Regions from separate parts of the Paraburkholderia steynii genome, predicted to be linked through region 2. Evidence: riboswitches for the same ligand, from Rfam matches in the RefSeq annotation. Region 2 holds a riboswitch; the other holds the start of a gene.
The links. A riboswitch is a leader RNA that binds a small molecule or an ion and turns the genes downstream of it on or off. The one in region 2 is predicted to bind glycine.
Positions count from the first base shown of each region.

Region 1 (3,408 bases), on a different contig from region 2:
GGGCGCCTGCATCTGGCCGTGGGGCCGTTTCCCGCGCAGATTCCCGGTCTCGATTACTTGCCACTTTATAGAGAGGAGCAGGGGCTCTACTGCGCATCGACCCACTCGTTGTACGAGCGGGCAGGCGGCCGTGTCCCGTTGTCGGTTATTAGCAAGCAACGGCTCGCTGCGCGTGCTTACCTCGGCAGCCAGGAACTCAAGCTACTGCACATGGCACAGGCCGCGGCCTCGGTCGACAACGTCGAAGGCCGCGCGATGCTCATCCTGTCGGGCAACTATGTGGGCTTTCTGCCGCCTCACTATGCGCAGCCGTGGGTCGACAGCGGACTACTGGCGCGCATCGATCCTGAGCACTATGTGACTCATCTGGATTTTCAGATCATCACGCGCAAAGGCGCCGAATCGGCGCGCGTCGTGCAGGCTTTTTGCAACCAGCTGCGAGCGGCGGCCAGGAAAGTCAACCGGGCCACACGCAGCAGCAAATAGCTAAAGAGAACTTAGCGGGAAAGGTTTCGTTTGACTTTGCGCTGATGCATCACGCGGCCAATCGTATTCAGCAGCAGTTGCGCCGCGAGGATCGACGTCGAGCCCGAATGATCGTAGTCAGGTGCGACTTCCACGAGGTCGATGCCAATCACGTCACCCTGCTCAGCAAGGCCAGCGAAGAGTTCGAGTCCTTCGTAGTACAGCAGGCCGCCGTGGCTCGGCGTACCCGTGCCGGGCGCGATCGACGGATCGAAGCCATCGATATCGATGGTCAGGTAATATCGCACGCCCTTCGGGATACGGTCCAGGACGCCCTGGATGCCGAGGCGTCGAAGGTCGCGCACCGAGATAATGTCCGAGCCCATCTCGCGTGCCTGGGCATAGCCCTCGCGCGCAGTAGACGACACGTTGCGGATGCCGATTTGCGTCATGCCCGATACCACGCTTTTTTCCGCCGCGCGCCGCAGCGGATTGCCGTGGCCATGGCGTACACCATGGCGCTCGTCGACGAAATCGAGATGGGCGTCGATATGGACGATGTGAAACGGCTCCTGACCTTCGAATGCATTGATGCACGGAATGTTGATCGAGTGATCGCCTCCCATCACCACCGGCAATGCGCCCGCCGCCAGGATCTTGCGCACGCCGTACTCGATGTTGGCGTGACTCTTCTCCGTGTTGGTATGCACCATGTCCGCATCACCGATATCGACAATGCGAACTTCGTTGCTGGGCAAATACACGACGTCGTCTTCGAAGTCATACGCGCCGCCGTGTCCGAATGAGAACAGCGTCGACGCATCCCGGATCGAGCGCGGACCGAACCTTGCACCCGCCCGCCACTGCGTACCGCAGTCGAAAGGAGCGCCCATCACCGCGACATCCGCATCAATTTTGTCCCAGTCAAGACACAGCGGAGACTTCGCGAACGTGCAGATTCCAACAAAGGGCAAATTAAGCCGACCGGTTTCGTAGCTGTTTTCAGACATGATATTGCACTCGTCCCAGTTGTTCGTTCAGATAGGTACGGCGCACAGGGCGCCCTCATCACCGCCGCAGCGCCGTCCGTTGTGACAGGCAGGCGGTGCATCTGGAACGGAGTCTAGGCAAACAAATTCGACGGAAAAATGCCAAAAATCAGAAACACACTTCGGGATAATCCGAAGCATTTGCGGGCACATCCAGATCGCGATAGAGCCGCTATGCACCCGAGCGGGAAGTTGACTGCCGTCTATTTGAAAAGACTTGAGTTCGCTTCTTTGAGGTAGTAGTCTTGCGCTGTTCTACAACGAAGCACGGGAGAGATCGTCCATCCGCGACGACGCCGACGGAGCAACCGCCCCGGAAACTCTCAGGCAAAAGGACCGTGCAGCGAGAACATCTGGAGAGCGGCGCATGCGCGCCCACCGAAGGGGAGCTATTACCGTAACCGGTATTAGCGAAACTCTCAGGTACATGGACAGATGGGGCATTGACGCCGGTAATCATCGGCCGGCGATGCTCAACTAACACTGGACCATGTCATGTCCCATATTGCCATCATTGGCGCCGGAATTACGGGCGTCACCACTGCTTACGCCCTCGCCCGTCGTGGTTACCGCGTCACCGTTCTCGAACGTCATCGCTACGCGGCAATGGAGACGTCATTTGCCAACGGCGGCCAACTATCGGCCAGCAACGCTGAGGTGTGGAACAGCCGCTCCACCGTGCTGAAAGGCCTGCGTTGGATGTTTAGCCGCGACGCTCCGCTCCTCATGAATCCGAGACCGAGTTGGCACAAGTACAGCTGGATCGGCGAGTTCCTGCGCCAGATTCCGAACTATCGCACCAACACGATCGAGACGGTGCGGCTAGCCATCGCTGCACGTGAGCACATGTTCTCGATCGCGGAGCGGGAGCACATCGATTTCGACCTCGAAAGACGTGGCATCTTGCATTTCTATGCGACCCGCAAGGAGTTCGACGCCGCGACAAAGGTCAATGCATTGCTACGTGAAGGCGGTCTTGAGCGGCGCCCAGTGACACCCGACGAAATCCGCGCGCTTGAGCCGGCGCTTCATGGGCAGTTTCACGGCGGCTTCTTCACCGAGTCGGATTCGACCGGCGACATTCACAAGTTCACGCGTGGGCTTGCTGAAGCCTGCGTGCGTTTGGGTGTCGAGTTCCGCTACGACACGAGCGTGCAGTCCATTTCCGAGGCCGCAGACGGTGAATTGAGGGTTGCTTTCGCGCACGAAAATCAGACTGATACGGAAAGCTTCGACCGGGTAGTGATTTGTGCGGGTGTCGGAAGTCGTGCGCTAGCCGCGTATGTGGGAGATCACGTGAACGTCTATCCGGTGAAGGGTTATTCGATCACTGTGTGCCTCGACGACGCAGAAAGCCAGCACGCCGCGCCTTGGGTCAGCCTGCTTGATGACAACGCCAAGATTGTCACCAGCCGTCTCGGTGTCGATCGCTTCCGTGTTGCTGGAACGGCTGAATTGAACGGCCTGAACCGTGACATCCGTTCGGATCGAATCCAGCCCCTCGTCAATTGGACACGCGCGCATTTCCCGGACATGTCGACGGCGCGCATTATTCCGTGGGCTGGCCTGCGCCCCATGCTGCCAGGCATGCTGCCCAAAGTGGGCGCCGGTCGCCGACGCAACATTTTCTACAACACTGGACACGGGCATTTGGGGTGGACCCTCTCAGCAGCGACTGCGGAAGCTGTTGCAGAACTCGTGGCCGGTAGTATGCCTAACTTAATGAGCGTCAAGCCCGCGAGAAAGCGAACAGGCCTGCCGGTCAACGTCTGATAAGCGTTTTCAGCCGACAGCACAGGCCCCGCGCGACGCGGGGTCTCGAGTTTTTAAGAGGTCGCCCATTCCGGCTAACCAACCCATCCCGTTCGAGTCTCCCGCACCGCGTCGCGCTCAA
Region 1 covers NZ_FNDI01000016.1:143,175-146,582, forward strand. Annotated here, with positions in the region: gene BLT65_RS26860 (LysR family transcriptional regulator) at 1-486, shown strand, start outside; gene speB (agmatinase) at 498-1,475, opposite strand; glycine riboswitch at 1,773-1,863, shown strand; gene BLT65_RS26870 (D-amino acid dehydrogenase) at 2,010-3,287, shown strand.
Region 1: another riboswitch for glycine. It lies ahead of BLT65_RS26870 (D-amino acid dehydrogenase); the one in region 2 lies ahead of gcvT (glycine cleavage system aminomethyltransferase GcvT).

Region 2 (3,408 bases):
CTTTTGCAAAACGCACAGCCTTGGCTGACGGACAAATCGTCGTCGCGCCCTTCATTGCGCCTTCAAGGGTTCTGCAGAACGCAAAACCTTGGCTGACGCCCCGATTGCAGCCAATCGATAGTTAAAAAATGGTCGGGTGGTGCGTCATCGCGCGCCGCTCGACGGCCGTTGCTACCCGTACGAACCGCCTCGCAGGGCACACGGACCGTAGCGAGACGGCCCCATCACAAAGGAGAACCCTATGCAACGTATCGTTCGCGCGCTTGGCTGTTGCGCGCTGGTGTCGTCGCTGGCGGCGTGCTTGGTCGCGCCGCAGCAAACGGCTCAACCGCGTCCCGCGCCGAATCCGCATGAAGCGGCCGTGAAGCGCCTCGAACAGGTGGACGGCCGCATCGACAACATGGGCCGCCACATCGACGCCCGCGTCAGCCAGGGCTACTACCCACCGCCCGAAGGCGGCGCCCTTCATCGTCGTCTGGGCACGATCCGCCAGGAAGCGCACGACATGGCTGCGCAACACGCCGGCGGACTTTCCGGCGACGAACAGCGCGCGCTAAATGAGGAACTGGATACGGCGTCGGCGGCGATCAACCGATAACGCAATCGCTAGACGCGGCGGCGTGCCGCCCCGGTTCACGCCATCGCCGCCGCTATGACACGTTCCCGCAGTTGCTGATACACGGTGAGATACTCGGCGCGCCCCGTGGCGATGGCCGACTGCTTGAGCGCATCGAGCATCACCAGTTCCTGTGGGACCTTCAGCGCCTTTTGATAGAGGAGCGGCAAGACAATCGGGTTGTACGACATCGTCCGCCAGCTTCGGTCGGTCGCGAGCAGCAGCGAGACCAGACGCTCAGTGACGAACACCTTCACCGGCGACTCTCGAAGGTTGTGCCGCGTGCCCGAGTTGAGCGCATGCGCGAGCGGGGTCCGGTTGGCCTCTGCGACGTTGAAGACAATCTCGGCGTGGCGCAGCCAGTGCCGCCAGAACCGTGGCTTCGCAGCGAAGTAATTGCAAAAGACCGTGTTCGACGAATCCATGACCAGCGTGTTGAGATCGACGCTCGGCGTCAGTAGCGCGGCGACTTCGACAAAAGTCGGCCACGCGTTCGGATGCTCGAGCGCGCCATGTTGAAACACGTTCAAAAACAATGCGCTGGCGTCGAAGAACGGCGAAAACGAAACGACATCCGTCGATTCCGGCACGCTCGCGATAAACGCGTGAACGTCGCTCGCTTCGAGATTTGTCTTCAACGCGAACTTCGGCGACAGAAAGCCGTAAAGCGCGTCGTCGTCCAGGTCGTTGTTGAGCAGGAAATTGCGGATCGGCCAGTATTCGCTCCAGTCCGGCCGTTGACCCACGTTGTCGAGGGGAATGAAGCCCTTGTCCAGATTGCTTCGGGTTTGCTCCGAATAGTAGATCTGGTAGATGTGCGCTTTGCTCATGGGTAGAACGGAGAGTTTGGGAAACAAAGGCCGCATGGTGCCTATGTGCAAGTATCCGATGCTGCTTTGCAATGCAATTGCCCAAGCAGGCAGCGTATTCGGCACCAATTCCATCGATCACGCGCGACCCGGCCCGTGAGCGCTGGCCAACATAGAGCGCTTTTTTTGACGCCAGGGCCGCATCCGTCGCCGCCGCAGGGCCGTAGCCGCGCGGCCTCACGGGCTCGAATTGACAAGCCTCAGGCCCTCGCGTACATTCGCCGCACGCGTCGGGAGAGCGCGCCGTCCGCTGTCGTTTTCTGAAACGTGCAGCAGCCAGCGCCGCCGAAGGGGCACACCCGCAAACTCTCAGGCAAAAGGACCGACCGCGTCGAAAAACCCGCTCGTCATCTGGTCATAGTGACCTCATTCGAATGAGCGCCCGTTTTTCGCACTCTGGAGAGCGGCAGTAGCGCCGTGCATTAAGCCGCACGCGCAGGCTGCCCACCGAAGGGGCGCGCGCCACGCTGACAGCACTCGCTGACGGCAGCGCAATCTCTCAGGTATCGAGGACAGAGGGGGCATGCAGTTATCGCTCGTTGGCCCGAGATGGGATCAGGCCGCGAGGGTTTCGCCGCATGGCCTTTCCTGTTTAGCGACGCCCCGAGGCCCCGATGATCGAACTCAAACACACCCCGCTCCACGCCACGCACCGTGCGCTCAATGCCCGCATGGTCGACTTCGGCGGGTGGGACATGCCCGTCAATTACGGCTCGCAGATCGAAGAGCATCGCGCCGTGCGCACCGACGCCGGCATGTTCGACGTATCCCATATGTGCGTCGTCGATTTCACGGGCGAGCGCGTACGCGCTTTCTTCGAGCGCGCGCTGGCGAACAACGTCGGCAAGCTGCAAGCCCCGGGCAAAGCCCTTTACTCCTGCCTGCTCAACCCCGAAGGCGGCGTGATCGACGATCTTATCGTCTATTACTTCGGCGAAGATCATTTCCGCGTCGTCGTGAATGCCGGCACGGCCGAGAAAGACGTCGCGTGGTTCAACAAGCTCAATGACGAACAAGGCTTTGGCCTGACCATCAAGCCGCGCCGCGACTACGCGATCGTCGCCGTGCAAGGTCCGAACGCGCGCGAAAAAGTGTGGGCGACCGTGCCCCACGCTCGCGCTGCCAGCGAAGCCCTCAAGCCGTTCAACGCCGCGCGCGTCACCGAGACGCCGTTTGGCGAGCTGACCGTCGCGCGCACCGGCTACACGGGCGAAGACGGCTTCGAAATCATCGTCCCCGCTGATCACGTCGAAGCGCTGTGGAACGCGCTGCAGGCACAAGGCGTGCGTCCCGCCGGTCTCGGCGCGCGCGACACGCTGCGCCTCGAAGCCGGCATGAACCTGTACGGCCAGGACATGGACGACAACGTGTCGCCCCTCGACGCCGGCCTCGCATGGACGGTCGATCTGACCGCGCCGCGCGATTTCATCGGCCGCGCGAAGCTCGAAGCGGACGGTTCGCAGGCGTCGTTTGTCGGCCTGATCCTGCACAAGGACAACGGCAAGGCCGCTGGCGTGCTGCGCGCGCACCAGAAGGTCGTCACGCCCGCTGGCGAAGGCGAAATCACGAGCGGCACGTTCTCGCCGACCATGCAGGAATCGATCGCCTTCGCGCGCGTGCCGAAGGGCGTGCAGCCGGGCGACGTCGTCCACGTTCAGATCCGTGACAAGGCACTTCCCGCCAGCGTGGTTAAACTGCCATTCGTGCGCAACGGCAAAGTGCTCGTCGGCTGATCGGTCACACGATGAGCGTCACGAGACAGACACCGGACAGACACGAAATCGTCGCGTGCGTCCCATCATTTAAATCAACCGAATTACCGCATAGGAGCATCCGATGAGCATCCCGGCCGATCTGAAATACACCGAATCGCACGAATGGGTCCGCACCGAAGCAGACGGCACGCTGACGGTCGGCATCACC
Region 2 covers NZ_FNDI01000007.1:174,755-178,162, reverse strand. Annotated here, with positions in the region: gene BLT65_RS15080 (hypothetical protein) at 242-598, shown strand; gene BLT65_RS15075 (hypothetical protein) at 634-1,446, opposite strand; glycine riboswitch at 1,707-1,820, shown strand; glycine riboswitch at 1,872-2,011, shown strand; gene gcvT (glycine cleavage system aminomethyltransferase GcvT) at 2,100-3,218, shown strand; gene gcvH (glycine cleavage system protein GcvH) at 3,322-3,408, shown strand, end outside.